3 regions of the Micromonospora sp. NPDC049275 genome follow, and region 2 is predicted to be linked to each of the others. Evidence: riboswitches for the same ligand, from Rfam matches in the RefSeq annotation. Region 2 holds a riboswitch; each other region holds the start of a gene.

Region 1 (7,082 bases), on a different contig from region 2:
CAGGGCGAGGCGGGCGGCGACCCGGACGTCGTCGATGGTGACCCGGTCCCGGCCCAGCCAGGCGGCGTGGGCGAGAGCGGTCCGGGCGGTGACGATGTCGGCGCGCATGCCGTCCACGTCGAACGCCGCGCACACCTCGGCGATCTGGCGCAGGGCGGCGTCGGGCAGGCGTACCCCGGGAAGCCGGTCGCGGGCGGCGGCCACCTGGGCGGCGATCTCCGCGTCGGCATCGGCCCAACGGGCGGCGAAACCGACCGGGTCCGCGTCGGCGGCGAGCCGGCGGCGCACCACCTCGACCCGGACGGCCGGGTCCCGGCTGGCGCCGACCTCGACGGTGAGCCCGAACCGGTCGAGCAACTGCGGACGCAGCTCCCCCTCCTCCGGGTTCATGGTGCCGACCAGCAGGAACCGGGCGGCGTGGCTGACCGAGACGCCCTCGCGCTCGACGTGGCTGCGGCCCATCGCCGCCGCGTCGAGCAGCAGGTCGACGAGGTGGTCGTGCAGCAGGTTGACCTCGTCGACGTAGAGCACCCCGCGGTGGGCGGCGGCGAGCAGACCCGGCTCGAACGCGCGTACGCCCTCGCCGAGGGCCTTCTCCAGGTCGAGCGAGCCGACGACCCGGTCCTCGGCGGCGCCCACCGGCAGCTCGACGAGGCGGGCCGGGCGGGTCTCGGCGGCGGCGTCGGCCGGATGGGGGCCGTCCGGGCAGCCCGGGTCCGGCTCGGCCGGGTCGCAGCCGAAGCGGCAGCCGGCGACCCGGCGTACCGGGGGCAGCAGCGCGGCGAGCGCCCGCACGGCCGTGGACTTGGCGGTCCCCTTCTCGCCCCGCACGAGGACTCCACCGATCGCCGGGGACACCGCGTTGAGCAGCAGCGCCAACCGCATCTCGGCCATGCCGAGCACCGCGCTGAACGGATAGGTCGTGGTCGCGGTGACGGTCTCGCTCATGCCCGGTCCTCCAGGTCGCCCTCGCTGGCCAGGTACGTGTCGCGCAGCCGGTCCAGGGTGGCCGGCTCCGGTTTGGCCCACAGCCCCCGGTCGGCGGCCTCCAACAGCCGCTCGGTGATGCCCCGCAACGCCCACGGGTTGGACTGCTCCAGGAACTCCCGGGTCGTGTCGTCGAACAGGTACGCGGCGGCCAGGTGCTCGTACATCCAGTCGTCCACCACCCCGGCGGTGGCGTCGTAGCCGAACAGGTAGTCCACGGTGGCCGCCAACTCGAACGCGCCCTTGTAGCCGTGCCGGCGCATCGCGGCGATCCACTTCGGGTTTACCACCCGGGCCCGGAACACCCGCCGGGTCTCCTCACCCAGCGTGCGGGTCCGCACGTCGTGCGGCATGGCCGAGTCACCCACGTACGCCTGCGGCGACGTGCCCGTGAGGTGGCGGACCATCGCCACCATCCCACCGTGGTACTGGAAGTAGTCGTCGGAGTCGACGATGTCGTGCTCGCGGGTGTCCTGGTTCTTCACGGCCACCGCGATGCGGGCGAAGGAGCGCTCCATGTCGGCGCGTGCCTCCCTCCCGTCCAGGCCCCGGCCGTACGCGTAACCGCCCCATACCGCGTACACCTCGGCCAGGTCGGCGTCGCTGCGCCACGTCCGGGCGTCGATAAGCGGCAGCAGGCCCGCGCCGTACGCCCCGGGCTTGGAGCCGAAGATCCGGGCGGTGGCCCGCCGCTCGTCGCCGTGCTCGGCGACGTCGGCGGCGACGTGCGCCCGCAGGTAGTTGTCCTCGTCCGGCTCGTCCAGCGCGGCGACGCGCCGGACGGCGTCGTCGAGCAGCGCCACCACGTGCGGGAACGCGTCACGGAAGAAGCCGGAGATCCGCACTGTCACGTCGACGCGCGGGCGGCCCAGCTCTGCGGTCGGCACCACCTCGACGCCGGTTACCCGCCGGGACCGCTCGTCCCAGACCGGGCGGCAGCCCAGCAGCGCGAGCACCTCGGCGATGTCGTCGCCCTGGGTCCGCATGGCGCTGGTGCCCCACACGGTCAACCCCACCGAGCGGGGGTACGTGCCGGTGTCGGCGAGGTGCCGGGCCAGCAGCGAGTCCGCGAGGGCCACACCGACGTCCCACGCGTTGCGACTCGGGATGGCCTTCGGGTCGACGGAGTAGAAGTTGCGGCCGGTGGGCAGCACGTTTACCAGGCCCCGGGTGGGTGAGCCGGACGGGCCGGGCGGCACGAACCGGCCGTCGAGCGCGCCGAGGGTGTTGGTCAGCTCGTCGGTGGTGCGCGCCAGCCGGGGCACCAGTTCGGTGGCGGCGAAGTGCAGCACGGCGGCGACGTCCGGGACCTGCTGCCCGGTCACCTCCACGACCACCGCGTCGACGGCCTCGGCGTCCCAGTCCAGGGTCTCCATTCCGGTGACCAGCCGTCGCGCGAGGGCCTCGATCAGGTCGATCGCGTCGGCGGCGGTGCCGGCCGGCCCGTCCACCACGTCGGTAAGCGCGACCGGCAGGGCGATCCGCTGACCGGGCGACGCGAGCAGCTCCTGCTCGTCGAGGCCGTACGCGACGGCGAGCGCCTGCCGGAGGCCGGGCAGGGCGTGGGCGCCGCCCCAGATCTGCGGGGCGCGCAGCACCGCGAGGACCAGGTTGACCCGCGGCTCGCCGGTCGGCGCGTCGGCGAGGATGTGCAGCCCGTCGCGGATCTGCACGTCCTTGACCTCGCACAGGTACCCGTCGAGGTGCAGCACGAAGTCGTCGAAGTCGTCGGCGTCGGGCATCGCCTCGGCGTGCAGGTCGTGGTGCAGCTCGGCGGCGCGGACGAGGTCCCAGATCTGCGCCCGCACGGTGGGCACCTTGGCCGGGTCGAGGGCCTGCACTGTCGCGTACTCGTCGAGCAGTTGCTCCAGTTTGGCCAGGTCGCCGTAGGTCTCGGCGCGGGCCATCGGCGGTACCAGGTGGTCGATGACCACGGCGTGCGCGCGGCGCTTGGCCTGGGTGCCCTCGCCGGGGTCGTTGACGATGAACGGGTAGACGAGCGGCAGGTCGGCGAGGACCGCGTCGGGCGCGCAGTCGGCGGCCAGGCCGAGCCCCTTGCCGGGCAGCCACTCCAGGGTGCCGTGTTTGCCCAGGTGCACCACGGCGTCCGCGCCGAACCCACCGTCCGCGACCGGCGCGGCCAGCCAGCGGTACGCGGCCAGGTAGTGGTGGCTCGGCGGCAGGTCCGGGTCGTGGTAGATGGCGATCGGGTTCTCCCCGAAGCCGCGGGGCGGCTGGATCAGCAGCACCACGTTGCCGAAGCGCAGCCCGGCGAGCACCATGTCGCCGCCCTCGGTGTACAGCTCGCCGGGCGGCTCACCCCAGTGCTCCCGCATCCGCTCGCGCAGCTCGGCCGGGACCTGGTCGAACCACCGCCGGTACGTCTGCCCCGGTATCCGGGCCTCGGCGGCGGCCAACTGCTCCGGGGTGAGCCACTCCACGTCGTGACCACCGGCGGCGATCAGCGCGTGGATCAGCGCGTCGCCGTCCTCGGGTGGCGGCGCGTCACCCAGGTCGTAACCCGCCTCGGCGAGCGCGGCGAACAGCCGGACCGCCGAGACCGGGGTGTCAAGCCCGACGGCGTTGCCCACCCGGGAGTGCTTGGTGGGGTACGAGCTGAGGACGACGGCGACCCGCTTGTCGGCGTTGGGCACGTACCGCAGCCGGGCGTGGCGCACCGCGATGCCGGCCACCCGGGCGGCCCGCTCGGCGTCGGCGGCGTACACCGAGAGACCGTCGGCGTCGATCCGCTTGAACGAGAACGGCACGGTGACGATCCGGCCGTCGAACTCGGGGATCGCCACCTGCATGGCCGCGTCCAACGGGGACAGCCCGGCGTCGCTGCCGGCCCACTGCTCGCGGGTGCTGGTGAGGCAGAGCGCCTGGATGACGGGCACGTCCAGGGCGGCTAGCGCGCCGACGTCCCAGGCGTCCTCGTCGCCGCCCCCGGAGGCGTCCGCGGCGACCGCGCCGCCGGCCGCGAGCACGGTGACCAGCAGCGCGTCACAGCGGGCGAACAGCCCGAGTGGGCCGGCGCCGGTGGTCAGGCCGCGCAGCGAGCCACAGAAGATCGGCAGCGGGTTGCCCCCGGCCTCCCGCACGGCGTCGGCCAGCACGTCGACGAACGCGGTGTTGCCGGCGAGGGCGTGCGCCCGGTAGAAGATGATCCCCACGGTGGGCCGGTCCGGGTCGGTCGGGTGCTCGCCGTGCACCCCGTACGCCGGGGTGGGCGCGGGCGGGGCGAACCCCTCGCCGGTGAGCAGCACCGTGTCGCCGAGGAACCGGGCCAGGTGCCCGAGGTTGTCCGGCCCACCCTCCACCAGGTACGCCAGCGCCTGGGTGACCACCCCGGACGGCACCGTGGAGACGGCCATCAGCTCCGCGTCGGGCACCGCCTCGCCGCCGAGCACGACAGTCGGCACGCCGGTGGCGAGCACCGCGGCGAGGCCGTCCGGCCACGCCTGCCGACCCCCGAGCAGGCGTACGACGGCGAGGTCGACCCCGTCGAGCAGGGCGGGCACCTCGTCGGCGGCGACCCGTGCGGGGTTGGCGAGCCGGTAGTCGGCGTCACTGGCGCGGGCGGCCAGCAGGTCGGTGTCGGCGGTGGAGAGCAGCAGAACGCGCACGGCAGGCTCCGGACGGTAACGTCGGCACGCTCGCGGGAGCGGCCTGGCGACGGATGGGCGCAGGGTTCAGCGGAGGCCGCGATCGGGCCCGCTCACCGGCGTACGGCCGGGGACGACGGGCGGCGCGGTCCGGAACTCAGCAGTGAACGGAGTCGATGCCGATCGCGGCGACGACACGGCCGCGGTGCGGGGAACGGCACGCGCCGTCGATGATGGAGACGCCAAGCGTCATCGGGTCCTCCTCGGGTGTCCACGCCCTGGGGTACGTCCCGACGGCCGAAGTATCCTGGCTTCCGGATCGACGCTCTCCCCCGGCCTTCCAACCGCAGACACACGGCCGTGACTCGCGAGGGGGGATCGCTCCCCGGTGACAGTGGCGGGACCGCGTCGGATTCGCACCGACTTCCTTCACTGCCGTCAGGCCGCGAATGCTGCCACACCGCAGCGCCGCCGGTCAACGCCACCCGGCTCCCGCCTCAACGGCCACCGTCGATCGAGAGATGCCGATTGCGTGGGTTCGAAAACACGCTCGGACGGCGCCTTCGGGTCGATGTCCGCGCCCTTTGCTCTGCTTCAACCAACGCAACACAGAGACGCCGGCACTGTTGCCTCCGCTGAAGCAGAGCGAAGGAGACAAGCGGGCACTGGTCGCCTGGCGGGAGGGCGGATCGCCACCGGTCCACCTAGGATCGAGGGACGTCCGATCCAGCGGCCACTATCGATCCGGGAGGTCGAGCGCCATCGTCGCCCCGCAGTTTCGTCACCTCGCCGGCCGGGTCTGGCTGTGCCCCGGCGACCCCGACCCGGACGCGGTCCAGGCCGGTGTCGCGGTGGTCGCCGACGAGCGCGGCAGTGTGATGATCGACGCGGGGCAGAGCCCCGCCCACGCCGCCGAGATCCGCGCCGCGCTGGCCGCCGCCGGGCTGCCGGAGCCGCGCTGGCTCGTCTACACCCACCATCACTGGGACCACGTGTGGGGTGCCTGCGCCTGGCCCGGGGTCGAGATCATCGGGCACGCTTCGGGCGTACCGCTGCTCGGCGCGGAGGCCGCCCGGCCGTGGAGTCACCGCTACCTGCGCGAGCAGGTGCGGGCCGATCCACGCCTCGGCCCGAGCTTCCGGGCCCGGGCGCTCGCCATGGACTCGTGGGACGGGTTCGCCGTTCTGCCGCCCGCCCGGACGTTCACCGACACCGACGAGCTGCCGGTCGGGGTGCGGTTGCGCCACGTCGGCGGCGGGCACGCGCCGGACTCGATCGTGGTGTCGGTGCCCGACTCGGGCGTCCTGCTGCTGGGCGACTGCTTCTACCCGCCACCGGCACATCTGCGCCGGCCCGAGGACGGCCTCGACCTGGCGCTGATCCGCCGGCTGCTCGACGACGACCACGGCTGGTACGTCTCCAGCCACGCCGAGCCCATGACGCTGCAGCAGGCTCGGTCGTACGTCCAAACCGACTGATCCCGCCCCGAAGCCACGTCATCGGGACCCCGACGCGCCCCGCCCGAGGCTCAGCGGGCGTGACGCTCCGGGTGCGCCCGGTTCCAGGTGCGCATGCGCTCCGGGTAGCCGGTGCGGGCCGCCTCGTACAGCGGAACCGCGTGCTTGCGGGCGATGGCGCCCGCGGCGCGGGGTGTGCCGGTGCGGCGGCGGATCCATTCGCCGTCGTGGGCGATCGCCACCACCGTGGTGTCGGTCGCGGTGGTCTCCGGTTCCAGGTAGAACTCCACTCCCCGACGGCTGGCGACGAACGCCTCCAGCGCGGCGAGGTCGTCCCGGGTGGCCTCGCGGTCCAGCTTCGTCGGGGTCGCCTCGGCGCCCCGTGACCGCCTGTTGAACCAGCTCATGCCCAGCCCCTCTCCTCGGACGCCTCTCCAGTTCAGCACCGATTCCTGGCAATGGGCTGCACGCCGGGTGGGAGAAATCTGACTCGTCGGGCCACAGGGACACCGGGCCGTAGGGACAGCGGGCCGCAGGGACACTCGGCGCACGGGAGGGGCGACACACCTCCCGCCATATCCAACATATACCGCATGGGGGGACTTGCGGCAAGGCCCCAGGTGTACCGCAGAATTGCCCGTCCAAGGCCAGGACCTGCGGAAACGGGAGCCAGTACATGCACAAGTCGTCGGCGGCGGACGCCGTGTTCGACCTTCCCGACAACCTCGCCGCCAAGGCCGATCCGGCGCTGATCGCCCGTGACGAGCAGCACTTCGCCGTCATCGCGGCGAGCCTGGAGCAGTCGATCGCGGACCTGTCCGACCGCCTCGACGCCGAGCGCCGGGCACCCGCCGGCAAGGGGCGCCAGGCGGTCGCCCGCGACGAGGAGGTCCGCCGGTTGACCGGTCGTCTGCGGGCCCTACGTCGCTTCGGTCTGGACCTGTGCCTCGGACGCATCGTCAGCGCCGACGATCCGGAGCCCGTCTACATCGGGCGCTTCGGCCTCACCGACGGGGGCGGTCGTCGGCTGCTG
Region 2 (7,082 bases):
GCGAACTGGACCTCACACTCGACCGCTTCGATGAGCATCTGGCGGACCTGGTCGGCGAGATCGTCATCGAACAGGTCGGGCTCCTCGGCGCGCACCGTGTCCACCACGTCGAACGCGAACGCCATGTGCATCGACTCGTCGCGGAAGACCCAGTTGGTGCCGGAGGCCAGGCCGTGCAGCAGGCCACGGGAGCGCAGGAAGTACACGTACGCGAACGCGCCGTAGAAGAACAATCCCTCGATGCAGGCGGCGAAGCAGATGAGGTTGAGCAGGAACGCGCGCCGGTCCTCGCGGGACCGCAGCTCCCGCAACTCCCCGAGCGAGTCGATCCAGCGGAAGCAGAACTCGGCCTTGCGGCGGATCGAGGGGATGTTCTCGATCGCGGCGAAGGCGGCGAACCGCTCGGTCTCGTCGGGCACGTACGTGTCGAGCAGGTTGAGGTAGAACTGGACGTGCACGGCCTCCTCGAACAGCTGCCGGGACAGGTAGAGGCGACCCTCCGGGCTGTTGACGTGCTGGTAGAGGTTGAGCACCAGGTTGTTGGCGACGATCGTGTCGCCGGTGGCGAAGAACGCCACGAGGCGGCTGACCAGGTGCCGCTCGGCCGGCGACAGCCGGTCCAGGTCGGCGAGGTCGGCGTGCAGATCGACCTCCTCGACCGTCCAGGTGTTGCGGATCGCGGCGCGGAACCGGTCGAAGAAGTGCGGGTAGCGCATCGGGCGGAGAGTGAGATCCATCCCGGGGTCGAGCAGCATGTGCGTGGTCCTCGTGTCGGTGGTGGTGTCGGGAACGGTCACTGGCACGCCTCGCACGACTCGGGGTTCTCCAGCGAGCAGGCCAGCGCCTCGGCGTCGACGGTGACGGGTGCGACCGCGCTGACGGTTGCCTGCTGGATCCGCGTGGCGGGGCGTGAGCGCAGGTAGTAGGTGGTCTTCAGCCCGGTCTTCCAGGCGTACAGGTACATCGAGGAGAGCTTGCCGATGGTGGGCGAGGCCAGGAACAGGTTCAGCGACTGGGACTGGTCGATGAACGGCGCGCGGGCGGCCGCCAGGTCGATGAGCGACCGCTGCGGCAGCTCCCACGCGGTGCGGAACAGCTCCCGCACGTCGGCCGGCAGCTCCGTCACGGCCTGCACCGACCCCTCCGCGCGCCGGATCGCCGAACGGATCCGCTCGGTCCACAGGCCACGCGCCTTCAGCTCGCCGACCAGGGCCGTGTTGACCTGGAGGAACTCCCCGGACAGGGTCTCGCGCTTGAACAGGTTGGACACCTGCGGCTCGACGCACTCGTAACAGCCGGCGATCGAGGCGATGGTCGCGGTCGGCGCGACCGCCACCAGCAGCGAGTTGCGCAGCCCGTACGCCCCGACCCGCTGGCGCAGCGCGGCCCAGCGCGCGGTCTGCGTACCCTCGACGCCCCACAGGTCGGGCTGGAGCTGGCCCCGCGCGGCCCGGGTCTGCGCGAACGCGGGATGCGCCCCGAATTCGCGCGCCAGGTCGGCGGAGGTCTCCAGCGCGGTCAGGTACAGCTCCTCGCTGATCCGCGTGGACAGCTCCCGCGCGGCCGGCGAGTCGAACGGCAGCCGCAGCGCGAAGAACACGTCCTGCAGGCCCATCAGCCCGAGCCCGACCGGCCGCCAGCGGGGGTTGCTCGCCGCGGCCTGCGGGGTCGGGTAGTAGTTGATGTCGATGACCCGGTCGAGGAACGTCACAGCCGTCCGGACCGTGGCACGCAGCCGTTCCCAGTCGATGCCGCTCTCGGTCAGGTGGGCGGCCACGTTCACCGAGCCGAGGTTGCACACCGCGGTCTCGGCGTCGCTGGACACCTCGACGATCTCGGTGCACAGGTTGGACAGGTGCACCACGTTGCCGGGCTCGGCCGTCTGGTTGCACAGCCGGTTGGCCGCGTCCTTGAAGGTCATCCAACCGTTGCCGGTCTGGGCCAGGGTCCGCATCATCTTCCCGTACAGCTCGCGCGCCGGCACCTGCCGCACGAAGCGGCCCTGCGCCTCGGCCGCCCGGTACGCGGCGTCGAACCGTTCCCCCCACAGGTCGGGCAGCTCGGGCACCTCGTCCGGGTCGAACAGCGACCACACCTCGTCGGCCTCGACCCGGCGCATGAACTCGTCCGGGATCCAGTTGGCCAGGTTCAGGTTGTGGGTACGCCTCGCGTCCTCGCCGGTGTTGTCCCGCAGCTGGAGGAACTCCTCGATGTCCGGATGCCACGGCTCCAGGTAGACGCAGGCCGCGCCCTTGCGTCGACCGCCCTGGTTGACCGCCGCGACGCTCGCGTCAAGGGTGCGCAGCCACGGCACGATCCCGTTGGACTGGCCGTTGGTGCCGCGGATCAGCGCACCCCGGGACCGGACCCGGGAGTACGCGATGCCGATGCCACCGGCGAACTTGGACAGGTTGGCGACCTGGGCGTAGCGCGCGTAGATCGAGTCCAGCTCGTCGCGCGGCGAGTCGACGAGGTAGCACGAGGACATCTGGGTGTGCCGGGTACCGGAGTTGAACAGCGTCGGTGAGCTGGGCAGGTAGGCCAGGCTGGACATGAGCCGGTAGAAGTCCACCGCCTCGTCCGGCGTACGGGACAGGCCGCAGGCCACCCGCAGCAGCCAGTACTGCGGGGTCTCCAGCACCAGCCGGCTGGTGGGGTGACGCAGCAGGTACCGGTCGTAGACCGTGCGCAGGCCGAAGTACTCGAAGCGACGGTCGCCGTCGGCGTCGACGGCGTCGTCGAACGTGCCGGCGTGCGCGGCGACGAACGCGGCGGTCTCGTCTCCGATCAGGCCCTCGGCGTGGCCGGCCCGGATCGCCGCGCTGAACGAGGTGACGCCCTGCCGGCGTACCTCCCGCTCGACGTGGCTGGCCAGCAGCCGGGCGGCGAGGCGCGAGTACTGCGGCTCCGTACCGATCATCTCGGCAGCGGTCTGGATGGTCAGCCGGTCCAGCTCGGCCGTCGTCGCGCCGTCGTACAGGCCGCTGATCGTGCGGGTCGCCACCCGCAGCGGGTCGACGTCGGGCAGGTCGTCGGCCCAACGCTCGACCGTGGCGACGAGCTTGCGCACGTCCACCGGCTCGCTGCCGCCGTCGCGTTTGCGGACCTGCGTCGGCATACGCCCCAGGGCCGTGTCGCCGTCGGCCGGGGTCACCTCGGTAACTGTCACCACTCACTCCTCGCGAGTTTGAGGACCTGATGGCCCTCGGCGCGAGGCGACCGACACCGACGGACGCCACGCCGACGGCGGCGTGGATCCGAAAGGCGTCGGCCGTCCCACGCGGCCTCGGACCACCGCCCACCCGGATGCGGGTACGCGGCGCGCTGGCAGGTCTTCGGACTCGCGGGCACGACCGGGGTCACCCGGTCTCCTACTGGCCGTCGCTTCCCAGGCCAGATGGCGGCCCAGTGCTGATGACGGCTGTCGTTCCCACTCACCGCTGCGGGGCAGTCCCGGAATTTCACCGGGTTCCCTCTTGCCTCGGCCACCCTGGGGTGAGTGGCCGAACCAGCTGCGGTCGACACCATATATAGGGGCGACAGGGTTTGTCACACCCCACATGTCGGGGCCGGGCGTGTCGCGGCCGCCCGCGACGGCCGTCGTCGATCCGGTCGACGCCCTCGGGTGGGCGGCCGTGGGGCAGCGTCGTGATCGGACTTCGTCGCCGGCTTGACCGAGGAGAACCGGCACCGATACGGTCGACCCACATCTGCGGCGACGCGAGGGAAGCCGGTGAGAATCCGGCGCGGTCGCGCCACTGTGAGCGGTCCCCGGCCTGGGGAGCCGCGAGCCAGGACGCTCGGTCGTCCGCAGCCTTGCGATGGGGACGCGTCATCCCCGAGGAGGTTCGTGCACACATGTCCAGTTCCACGTCCAGCCAGCCGCTGGTGCACCCCGCTGTCCCGACCCGTCTCCTGTGGACGGTCCTGGCCACCGTCGCCGTGCTCACCCTGCTGGCCTATCTCGTCGCCTTCGACCAGGGCGCGGTCTCGCGCAGCGGGATGTACCTGCACGAGCTGATGCACGACGGCCGGCACCTGCTCGGTGTCCCGTGCCACTGACCGGCACCGCACCCACGTTCGTCACGGTTCTCCTGCGCGGGCTGCTCGCCGGCCTGGTGGCCGGTCTGCTCGCCGGAACGTTCGCCTACGTCGTCGGCGAACCCCACGTCGAGGCGGCCATCGCCATCGAGGAGGCGGCGACACACGCCGAACCCGCCACCGGTGGGCACCAGCACGACGAGGACGCCCTGGTCAGCAGGAACGGCCAGCGCGGCGGGCTGTTCCTGGCCACCGCACTGTTCGGCGCCGCGATGGGTGGCCTGCTGGCCACGGCGTACGTCCTGCTGACCCGGCGGCGACGGACCCCTGACGACGGACGGTCCGGGCTGCTCCTGGCCGGCGGCGCGCTGCTCGGCGCGGTGATCGTGCCGTTCCTCAAGTACCCGCCGAATCCCCCGGCCGTCGGCGACCCGGCCACCATCAACCAGCGCACGGTCACCTACCTGCTGCTGGTGGTCCTCGGGCTGGTGGCGGTCTGGTCCGGTTCGCTGGGCTACCGGTCGGTCGGCGCACAGGCGCCCGTGTGGCTGCGCGCCAGCGCGGCGGTCGGCGGTTTCCTGCTGGTCACCGGCGTTGCCTACGTGGTGCTGCCGTCGTTCCAGGAGGTCCCGGGTGACTTCCCCGCCACGCTGCTGTGGAGCTTCCGGCTCGCCTCCCTCGGCACCCAGGTGGTGCTGTGGACCGGGATCGGCCTGCTCTTCGCAGCCCTGATGCACCGGCAGCGCGCGGTCGCCGACGCACAACCGGCCGGGTGAGCGCCACCAGCCTGCGGCTGGTCGCCCACGGTCACACCGCCGCCCTGCGGCGAGCCCGCTTCGGCGGGGACGACGGACTGGACGAGGGTGGCCGGCGCGCAGCCCTCGCCCTGTCCGGGCTGGTCCGGCGGGCGTCGTCGAGCGACACCGACGCCTGCCTGTCCAGCCCCGCGGCGGCGGCCGTCCAGACCGCGTACGCCCTCGGCCTCGCGCCCGCCGTCGAGACGGCGCTTGTCGACTGCGACTACGGCGACTGGACCGGCCGGTCACTGGAAGAAATCGCCGCCGCGCAACCCGACGCCCTGCACGAGTGGATGTCCACCCCGGACGCCGCGCCGCACGGGGGCGAATCCGTGGCCGACCTGCGCGAGCGCGTCGGCCGGTGGCTCGACGAACAGCGCGGCGTCGGCCGACGGGTCACGGCCGTCACCCACCCGCTCGTGATCCGGGTGGCGGTCGTGCACGCCCTGGGCCTGCCGTTGGCGACGTACCGGCAGCTGGACGTGGAGCCGTTGGCGATCGTCCGGCTCACCGACCACGGCCGACGGTGGCAGCTCCGGCTGAGCGCGCCACCGCAACCTGCGACGGCGACACCGCCGAACCGGTGACGAGGGGGGCCGGAAGTGGCCCCTGTAGAGCTGCCCCAGACGTGGGGCACCGGCGCCCGCACGGAAGAACCTGGCGGACAGACCTGCCCGACGGACCTGGCCGGACGGGCCGACGAGCGGATGAGCCCGCGAGCGATATGTGGACGCCCCGGGCGTACGACGCTCAGCGACCGCCCGCGGCCAACTCGGCCAGCATCCCCTCGCAACTGCGGACGACCACCTCCGCGCCCCGGCGCTGAGCCAGCGGGAGCAGCGGATCCTCGGCCCGGTCCCGCCACCGCCACTGCGCGTCGGCGGCGACCTCCCAGAGCCGCTGCACGGTCGCCTCGTGCTCGACGCCGAGCCGCGCGGCCAGACCCACCCCGTCACCACCGACCAGGCGCTGCGCCTCGGCGGCCAACTCGGCGTCGAAACCGAGGCGGGCGTTGCGCAGCGCCACCAGCAGGCGCAGCTCCCGGAACTCGTGTGCGCCCGCCAGGATCTGCTCGATCGCACCGACCAACTCGTCGGCGCCGCGTACCGGCTCGGCCCGCACCAGGGCCTCCACGGCCGCCAGCGCCGAGCGTGCCTTGAGTGTGTCGCGACGATCGACGAAACATCGGGTCATCGACTCCCGCAGCTCGGTGAGCCCACTGCGTCGGATCAGCTCGGCCGACAGGGTCACCCGGGTGTCGAACCCGCTGCGGACCAGGGTCGTCGCGAGCCGGATCCCGAAGAGTCCGAACCGGTCCAGCAGAGCGGCGCGCACCTCCGAATCCAGGTGCACCGGAAGCTCGCCACGGACGAAGCGGTCGGCGGAGAGCAGGTGGGCCTCCAACTCGACGCGGGACGCCCCGGCCAGCGTCGCGAGCGCGGCGAAGTCGGATTCGCTCAGCATCCGGCCCGCGAGACCGATCGCCCCGCTGCACGCCACCACGTTCACGGCCAGCGCGCCCACCCGGGGATCACGGTGGTGCCGGCGGGCCAGCTGGCGCGCGGTGAGCAGCCCGTCGATCCGGCCGCCGCCCACCTCGTCCGCCCGGGACAACACCATGATCACGTTCACCGGGGCGGCCTGCCCGACGACACTGTCCCGAGCGGACTCCAACACCCGCAGGTCACTGTCGCGGCCGTCGCGGGTCAGGAACAGCACCGCGTCGGAGTCCCGCAGGACGCGATCCAGCACCGGCGCGTGGCCCTGCTCGTCGACCGCGGCGAGCGCCGGGGTGTCGATGAGCGTCACCTGCCGCAGCGCCCGCGTCGGCCACCGCACCACGATGTCGCGCACCTCCCCGATCCGCCAGCCCAGATCCACCCGCATCCCGGTCGCCGACTTGACCACCGTCAGCTCCTGCGGCGGCTGGCCGACCGGGTAGGCGGTGGCGTGCGGCGAAGGGCCGTCCTCGTACCAGGTGAAGACGCCGTCCGCGCCCTCGACCGGCGCGACCTCCTCCCCCATCAACGCGTTCAGCACCGTCGACTTGCCGGCACGCCACGGGCCGGCAACCGCGATCCGCAGCGGCTGCTCCAGCCGCGCCACCTGGTGCCGCAACCGCCCAACCGCCCGCGCGTCGTGCTGGTAGAGGTCCATGGCCCGGTGCAGCAGCCCCCACGCCGCCTCGTCCAGTCGCACCCCGACCGTCATGCCCCCGGCTCCAGCAGTACCGGGGTGGCGCGG
Region 3 (7,082 bases), on a different contig from region 2:
GGCCTGGACGTCGCCGCCCGGCACACCCTGTGGGACGCGATCCGCGCGTTTCACGACGACGGCGGCACGGTCCTCCTGAGCAGTCACTACCTGGAGGAGGTGGAGGCGCTGGCCCACCGCGTGGTGGTGATCGGGCAGGGCCGGGTGCTCGCCGACGACACAGTCGAGGCCATCCGCGGCATCGTCGGCGTACGACGGGTCAGCCTGGTCGCCGACGAGCTGCCCGATCTGCCCGGTGTCGTCCGCGCCGAACGCGTCGACGGGCGACTGCACCTGCTCACCACCGACGCCGACGAGCTGATCCGCGCGCTTGTCAACTCCCGAGCGGCCTTCACCGACCTGGAGGTGCGGCCCACCTCGCTGGAGGAGGCGTTCCTCGCCATCACCAGCGGCGACCGGCCGAGCACCGGAGAGCGGGTCGGCAGCGTGGCCCCGGCCAGCGCACCCAGCCAGACCGGTGCCGGAGACCCGACCGCCGCCGACGACCAGCCCACCGCCGCTGCCGGCGGTCGACCCACCACCCTCTGAGGAGGCGTACCGTGCAGCTCGCCCTGGTCCACGCCCGCTACCAGCTACTGGAGATCATCCGGATCCCGGTGGCAGTCGTCGGCAGCGCCTTCTTCCCCGCCGCCGCCATGATCTTCTTCGTGGTGCCGTTCATCGGCGACGACGCGGTCGGCGCCACCTTCGCCACCGCTTCGATGATCACCTTCTCGGTGATGAGCGCCAACATCTTCCAGTACGGCGCCGGTGTCGCCGAGGATCGCGACCAGCCGTGGAGCCCGTACACGCGGACTCTGCCGGCCGGGCCCACGCCTCGCTTCGCGGGCCGGGTGCTGGCCGGCCTCGCGCTGACGTACCTCTCGCTGATCCCGGTCGTGGTGATCGGCGCGACGCTGACCCCGGCCCGGGTCACTCCGCTGGCGTTCCTGCTGACCGCCGCCACGGTGGCCGTCATCTCGGTGCCGTTCACGCTGATGGGGCTGGCCATCGGCTACTCGCTGCCCAGCAAGGCGGCGATCGTGGTGGCGCAGATCGTCTTCCTGCCGCTCGCATTCGGTGGCGGGCTGCTCTCCGCCCCGGGAGACGCGCCCGGGTTCATCGAGACCATCGCACCGTTCCTGCCCACCCGGGGCGCGGCCGAGCTGATGTGGTCGGCGGTCGGCGACTACCGGGTCGAGCCGCTGGCGCTGATCATGCTCGGCGTCTGGGTCGTGCTTCTCGCCTCGCTCGCGGCCTGGGCGTACCGACGGGACGAGGGTCGCCGGTTCAGCTGACGATTCGTCCGTTTCCGCCCCGTACGACGGCGGGACGGTGCCAGGATTCCGGCAGGGGGGCCGCCCGTGGCCGCCGGCCGAGAGGGGTCTGACGTGAGCACCGTCCCGCCGGGTACGCCGTGCTGGGCCGACCTGGCCACCCCGGACCTGACCGCCGCGCGGCGCTTCTACCCCGAGCTGTTCGGCTGGACCGGACGGGTGACACCGGAACCCGAGGCGGGCGGTTACACGGTCTTCCTGCTCGACGGCCGACCGGTGGCCGGTGTCGGCCCGCCGGCGATACCCGACCAGGTGCCGATCTGGTCGACGTACGTCGCCACCGACGACGCGGAACTCGTCGCCGGCCGGGTCGAGCGGGCCGGCGGGCAGGTGGTGGTGCCGCCGTTCGAGGTCTTCGACAGGGGCCGGATGGCGGTGTTCGCCGACCCGGCGGGCGCCACGTTCAGCGTCTGGCAGCCACTGGCGATGCCCGGCGCCGAGGCGTTCAACGTGCCCGGAGCCATGAGCTGGAACGAACTGGTCACCCCCGACCCGGAAGGGGCGAAGGTCTTCTACGAGCTGGTGTTCGGGTGGCAGCCGGACGAACAGCCGGTCGGCGGCATGACGTACACCGGGTGGCGGCTCGGCGCGCGGGTCGTCGCCGGGATGATGCCGCCGCTCGCCGACGACTTCCCCGCCGATCTCCCGGCGTACTGGACGGTGTACTTCGCGGTCACCGACGCCGACGCCGCCGCCGCTCGCGCCGCCGAACTGGGCGGGACCATCCTGGTGCCACCCCGCGACATCCCGACCGGCCGATTCGCCGCCCTCCGCGACCCCCAGGGCGCCCTCTTCTCGGTCATCGACCTGGGTGACGACCGGAGCTAGGCCGGACGGGGACCACCAGGGGGCCGTTGGTGCCCGGGATCACCCGGACGCTGGCCCGGTAGTGGGTGGCGAGGAGATGTTCGGTGAGCACCTCGTGCGGGGTTCCCGTCGCCACCACCCGACCGTCGGCCAGCAGCACCATCCGGTCCGCGTACTCGCCGGCCAGGGAGAGGTCGTGCATGGTGGCGAGCACCGTCAGGCCGTGCGCGCGGCGCAACTGGTCGACCACCTCCAGGACCTCCTGCTGGTGGCCGATGTCCAACGCGCTTGTCGGCTCGTCGAGCAGCAGCAGCGTCGCGCCCTGGGCGAGCGCGCGGGCGAGGAAGACCCGCTGTCGTTCTCCCCCGGAGAGGGTCGCCAGCTCGCGGCGGTGGAAGCCGGTCAGGTCCAGGCGGTCCAGCACCTCGTGCACGGCGGCGATGTCCGCTGTCGACTCCCGACCCAGCGTCGGGATGTAGGGGGTGCGGCCGAGCAGCACGTAGTCCAGCACCGACATGCCGGGCGGCACCACCGGGGACTGCGTCACAGTCGCCACCACCCGGGCGCGGTCGCGGCGGCGCAGCGCGGCGCTCGGCGTACCGAACAGGGTGATGGCCTGCGGCGCGGGCAGCAGGCCGCCGACGGCGCGCAACAGTGTGGATTTGCCGGCGCCGTTCGGGCCGATCACGGTGACCCACTCGCCGGCCACGACTGTGAGGTCGACGCCGGCGAGGACCGGCGTGCCGTCCAGGCTGACGTGCAACCCCCACACCTCGACGGCCAACGGGCCAGCGCCCGCGGGACGCGCGGCGTTGCCGGCCGGGCTGGTGGCGGACTCGGGGTTCACAGGAGTGCCCGTCGGGCGGTACGCAGCACGAGGACGAAGAACGGGCCGCCGAGCAGGGCGGTGACCACGCCGATGGGCACCTCGGTCGGGGCGGCGGCGGTTCGGGCCACCACGTCGGTCAGGGCCAGGAACGCGGCCCCGAACAGCAGGGAGAGCGGCAGGATCACCCGGTAGCTCGACCCGGCGAGCAGCCGGACGGTGTGCGGCACGATGATGCCGACGAAGCCGATCAGCCCCGTCGCGGAGACCGCCGCGGCGGTGCCCAGCGACGCGGCGGCGATCAGCAGGTAGCGGGAGCGCTGCGGGTGCAGGCCGAGACTCTTCGCCTCGTCGTCGCCGACCGTGAGGACGTCCAGTTCGCGGCGGTGCAGCAGCACCACCACCGTGGTCAGGGCGGCGTACGGCAGCACCAGCAGCACGTCGTGCCAGCCGGCGGTGGCCAGCCGGCCGAGCAGCCAGGAGTAGACCGGCTGGATGCTGTCGGAGTGCCGCTGGAGCAGGTACGTCTGCCCGGCGGAGAGGAACGCGGAGACCGCGACCCCGGCCAGGATCAGCATCGCCGGGGACCTGCTCCGCCCGCCTGCCGCGCCGAGCAGGTAGGTCATCGTCACGGCGAGCAGCGAGCCGGCGAACGCGGCAAGCGGAATGGTCAACGGCAGCCCGGAGATCGCGCCCTGTCGACCGACGCCGCCGAGGGCGATCACCGCGGTGACCGCGAGGCCCGCGCCGGCGGCCACGCCGAGCAGGTACGGGTCGGCCAGCGGATTGCGGAACACGCCCTGGTAGCAGCCGCCGGCCAGGGCGAGCAGACCGCCGACGAGCAGGCCCAGCACGACCCGGGGCAGCCGCAGTTCGGTGACGATGGCGATCTCGCGCTCGGTCAGCCCGCTGTCGAGGTGCACCCCGGGGATCAGGTTGAGCAGCTCGGCGGCGACGCTTCCCGGCGGCAGGCTGACCGGCCCGAGCGACACCCCGGCGAGGAGCGCGACGAGCACCGCGAGGACGCCGGCGACCAACCAGCGCTTGCGCACTCCGGCGGGCCGCGACCGGGCGGGGGGCAACCCCGCGTCCCGACTGCCGGAGGGCAGCCCGCCGGGCCGGTCAGGAGACGGCAATCCAGCGACGGACGGCGGCCCGCCGGGCCGGGACGAGGATGGCGTCCCGGCCGGCGGGTTGGCGGGTGGCGGGGCGGCCATCGGCGGTGTCCCGGTCACCGACGGACGTCGGTCACGCGGGCACCTTGGCGACCGCGTCGATGATCACCCGGAGCAGGTCCACGACACGGGGGCCCCAGCGGGAGGCGATGTCGTCGTCAAGCGTGACCACCTGGTTGTTCTTCACGGCGGTGAGGCCGGACCAGCCGCTGCGGGCCTTGACCGAGTCGGCGTTCTGCTGACAGCACTTGGAGTCGGCCAGGAAGACGAAGTCCGGGTCGGCCTTGACGATGACCTCCTGGGACAGCTGCGGGTAGCCGCCGTTCTTGCCGTCGGCGTCGGCCGGGTCGGCGATGTTGGTCAGGCCGACCAGGCTGTAGATCGAGCCGATGAACGTCTTGCTTGTCGCGCTGTACAGCTCCGGGCCCAGCTCGTGGTAGTAGGTGAGCTTCTCGGTGCGCTGCGGAAGGTCCTTGACCAGCTTGGCGATGTCGTCCTTCATCCGGCTGGCGACGTCGGCGGCCTGGTCGGCGTGCCCGGTCAGCTTGCCCAGGTCGGTGATCTGCGCGTACGAGTCGTCAAGCGTGGTGGCCGCCGGGGTCAGGTACACCGGGATCTTCAGCTTGCCGAGCTGGTCGACGATCTTGTTGGTGTCGTTGGAGAGCACCACCAGGTCGGGGTTCTTGCCGGCGATCGCCTCGGCGTTGGGCTGGAAGCCCGACAGGTCGGTCTTGGGCGCGTCGGCCGGATAGTTGGACTGGTCGTCCACCGCGCTCACCTGCGGGCCCGCGCCGATAGCGAAGAGCATCTCGGTGGCGCTGGGCGAGAGCGACACGATCTTCTCGGGACGCTTGTCGAGGGTGAGCGCGCCGACCGTGACCGGGTAGCTGGCGGCCGCGGTGCCCGTGGCCGGCTTGTCGTCGGTCTTCTCGGCGCAGGCGCCGAGGGCGAGCGCGGCGACCGCGAGGGTCGCGGCGAGGAGCCGAGGGGTACGTCTGGACATGGGGCCTCCTGTCGGTCGAGGAGTGTGGTGCTTCGCCGACAGGACTTCCGTACGCCCGCCCACGAGGCGCCCTTCCTCGAGAGCGCGTTTCGCGACCCGTCCGCAGGCGACCTGGCTCGTCCCCACCGTCGGGCGGGGCATCACAGTTGCGGGACAGCACCGGTTTCGCACCGGCTTCGCTGCGGAGTGGTCGATAAGACGGTAGCGCACCGCCGGGACGTGCCGAATCGATCAAGTGCTGATCAGAACCCGTCGATCGATGCGGTGGACGTAGGGGCGGCATATGTCCCGGATCCGGAGTCTCGGGAGCGGGTGGTGGGGCCCCGCAGGGGCGGAACGGGGCCCCACCCGATCAGGAGGCCGTGATGGTGACGTTGTCCACAGCCGCCTCCACCAGGCTGGCGCCGGAGGCGTCCGCCGCCTCGACGAGGATCCGCACCGACTGGCCGGCGTACGGGGTGAGGTTGAGGTTCGCCACCGCCCAGCTCCCGTTGCGGTTGGCGGCCGCGCCGGCCTGGGTGAGCAGGGCTGTGGTGCCGCCGTTGTGCACCACGCTCACCCGCAGGTAGTCGGCCGACGAGGCGTTCGAGCCGTGCGCCAGGTACCAGGCCAGCGAGAGGGTCAGCGTGCCGGACGACGGCAGGGCCACCGCCGGGGACCGGGCGCTTGTCACGCCCCCGTCGACGTCGTGGTCACCCGCCGCCGAGCCGGCGAGCCGACCGGTGACCAGGTCGTTGGATCCGGCGTACGGGGTGAGCTGCTTCGCGCCGGAGGACGTGGTGGCCTGGGCGGCGCCCCGTTCCCATGCCCCGAGGGTGGCGGTGTCGGTGCCGGCCGGGTTGGTGGTCCAGCCGGTGGCGGTCTCGAAGGTGTCCGACCAGACCGTGGTGCCGCCGCCACCGCCGCAGTACTGCGACTGCTTGCCGATGGCCCGGTACGGGCAGTCGGCGTACTCGCTGAGCAGCAGCACCGCCTCCCGGTTGCGGGTGGTCTGCGCGGTGATCACCTCGTCGGGTGGGTAGAAGCCGCCGCCGCCGGACGAGCCGGGGTACATCTCGAAGGTGTACGCCCAGATGTTGTGGGTCGCCCACATCCAGTCGAGGCTGTCCCCGTCGGTGATGTAGAGGTCGCTGGACTGCTCCGGGGTGTAGTTGTTGGTGGCCGCCATCTGCTGACCGATGGTGGCGAAGGTGTTGTACTGGTCGGCGCTCATTCCGGTGGCGGTGTTCGCGGTGGTGTAGCCGTACGGCCAGAGCACCAGCTGCGAGTACGTGTGGAAGTCGATGTTCGCCTTGATCTGCTGGACGCCTCCGACCACCCGGCCGTTGACGAAGTTGCGCAGCGCCTGGGTCTCCGGCGCGGAGAACGCGGACGGGCCACGGTAGGTCTCCGACGAGGTCGACCCGGAGGAGCCGCCGCAGCAGCCCCAGTTGTAGCCCCAGTTGCGGTTGAGGTCGGTGCCGACGTTTGACGAGCCGCTGTTGGGCTGGCGGTTCTTGCGCCAGGACCGGTACGAGCCGGTGGCGATGTCGTACTCACTGCCGTCCGGGTTGACGGTCGGCACGATCCAGATCTCCCGGCCGTTGACGAGGTTGGTGATCCGGGAGTCGCTGCCGTAGCTGTCGGTGAAGAGGTTGAGCAGGTAGATCGCCATCTCGACGGTCAGGTGCTCGCGGGCGTGCTGCTGGGCGTTGAACAGGATCTCCGGCTCGCTCTCGTCGGTGCCGACGTTGTCGGAGATCTTCACGGCCATCAGGTCGCGGCCCTCGTACGACGTACCGATGCTGGTCTTGCGGGCGATGGCCGGATGGTCGGCGACGACCTGGTTCACGACGGCGGTCAGTTCCGCGTAGTCGTGGTAGTTGGAGTCGGCGGGCGGGAACGCGAGGGTGCCCACCTCGCCGGCGCCGCGTTCGGCGTTCGGCGGCGGGGCGAGCGGTTCCAACCGGAAGCCG

What was found. A riboswitch is a leader RNA that binds a small molecule or an ion and turns the genes downstream of it on or off. The one in region 2 is predicted to bind cobalamin.
Region 1: linked by a shared signal. The riboswitch ahead of cobN (cobaltochelatase subunit CobN) and the one ahead of ACGFIE_RS24415 (ribonucleoside-diphosphate reductase subunit alpha) in region 2 are both predicted to bind cobalamin.
Region 3: linked by a shared signal. The riboswitch ahead of ACGFIE_RS02850 (ABC transporter substrate-binding protein) and the one ahead of ACGFIE_RS24415 (ribonucleoside-diphosphate reductase subunit alpha) in region 2 are both predicted to bind cobalamin.

The regions. Positions count from the first base shown of each region.
Region 1 covers NZ_JBICSN010000002.1:407,162-414,243, reverse strand. The annotation lists gene ACGFIE_RS07305 (VWA domain-containing protein) at 1-948, opposite strand, end outside; gene cobN (cobaltochelatase subunit CobN) at 945-4,613, opposite strand; cobalamin riboswitch at 4,893-5,022, opposite strand; gene ACGFIE_RS07295 (MBL fold metallo-hydrolase) at 5,219-6,070, shown strand; gene ACGFIE_RS07290 (hypothetical protein) at 6,121-6,456, opposite strand; gene helR (RNA polymerase recycling motor ATPase HelR) at 6,726-7,082, shown strand, end outside.
Region 2 covers NZ_JBICSN010000009.1:84,643-91,724, reverse strand. The annotation lists gene ACGFIE_RS24420 (ribonucleotide-diphosphate reductase subunit beta) at 1-755, opposite strand, end outside; gene ACGFIE_RS24415 (ribonucleoside-diphosphate reductase subunit alpha) at 794-3,118, opposite strand; cobalamin riboswitch at 3,309-3,528, opposite strand; cobalamin riboswitch at 3,726-3,800, shown strand; gene ACGFIE_RS24410 (CbtB domain-containing protein) at 3,859-4,062, shown strand; gene ACGFIE_RS24405 (CbtA family protein) at 4,053-4,817, shown strand; gene ACGFIE_RS24400 (histidine phosphatase family protein) at 4,814-5,425, shown strand; gene ACGFIE_RS24395 (GTP-binding protein) at 5,589-7,049, opposite strand; gene ACGFIE_RS24390 (dynamin family protein) at 7,046-7,082, opposite strand, start outside.
Region 3 covers NZ_JBICSN010000001.1:601,604-608,685, forward strand. The annotation lists gene ACGFIE_RS02825 (ABC transporter ATP-binding protein) at 1-528, shown strand, start outside; gene ACGFIE_RS02830 (ABC transporter permease) at 540-1,277, shown strand; gene ACGFIE_RS02835 (VOC family protein) at 1,371-2,144, shown strand; gene ACGFIE_RS02840 (ABC transporter ATP-binding protein) at 2,116-2,907, opposite strand; gene ACGFIE_RS02845 (FecCD family ABC transporter permease) at 2,967-4,031, opposite strand; gene ACGFIE_RS02850 (ABC transporter substrate-binding protein) at 4,198-5,127, opposite strand; cobalamin riboswitch at 5,211-5,356, opposite strand; gene ACGFIE_RS02855 (M14 family metallopeptidase) at 5,480-7,082, opposite strand, start outside.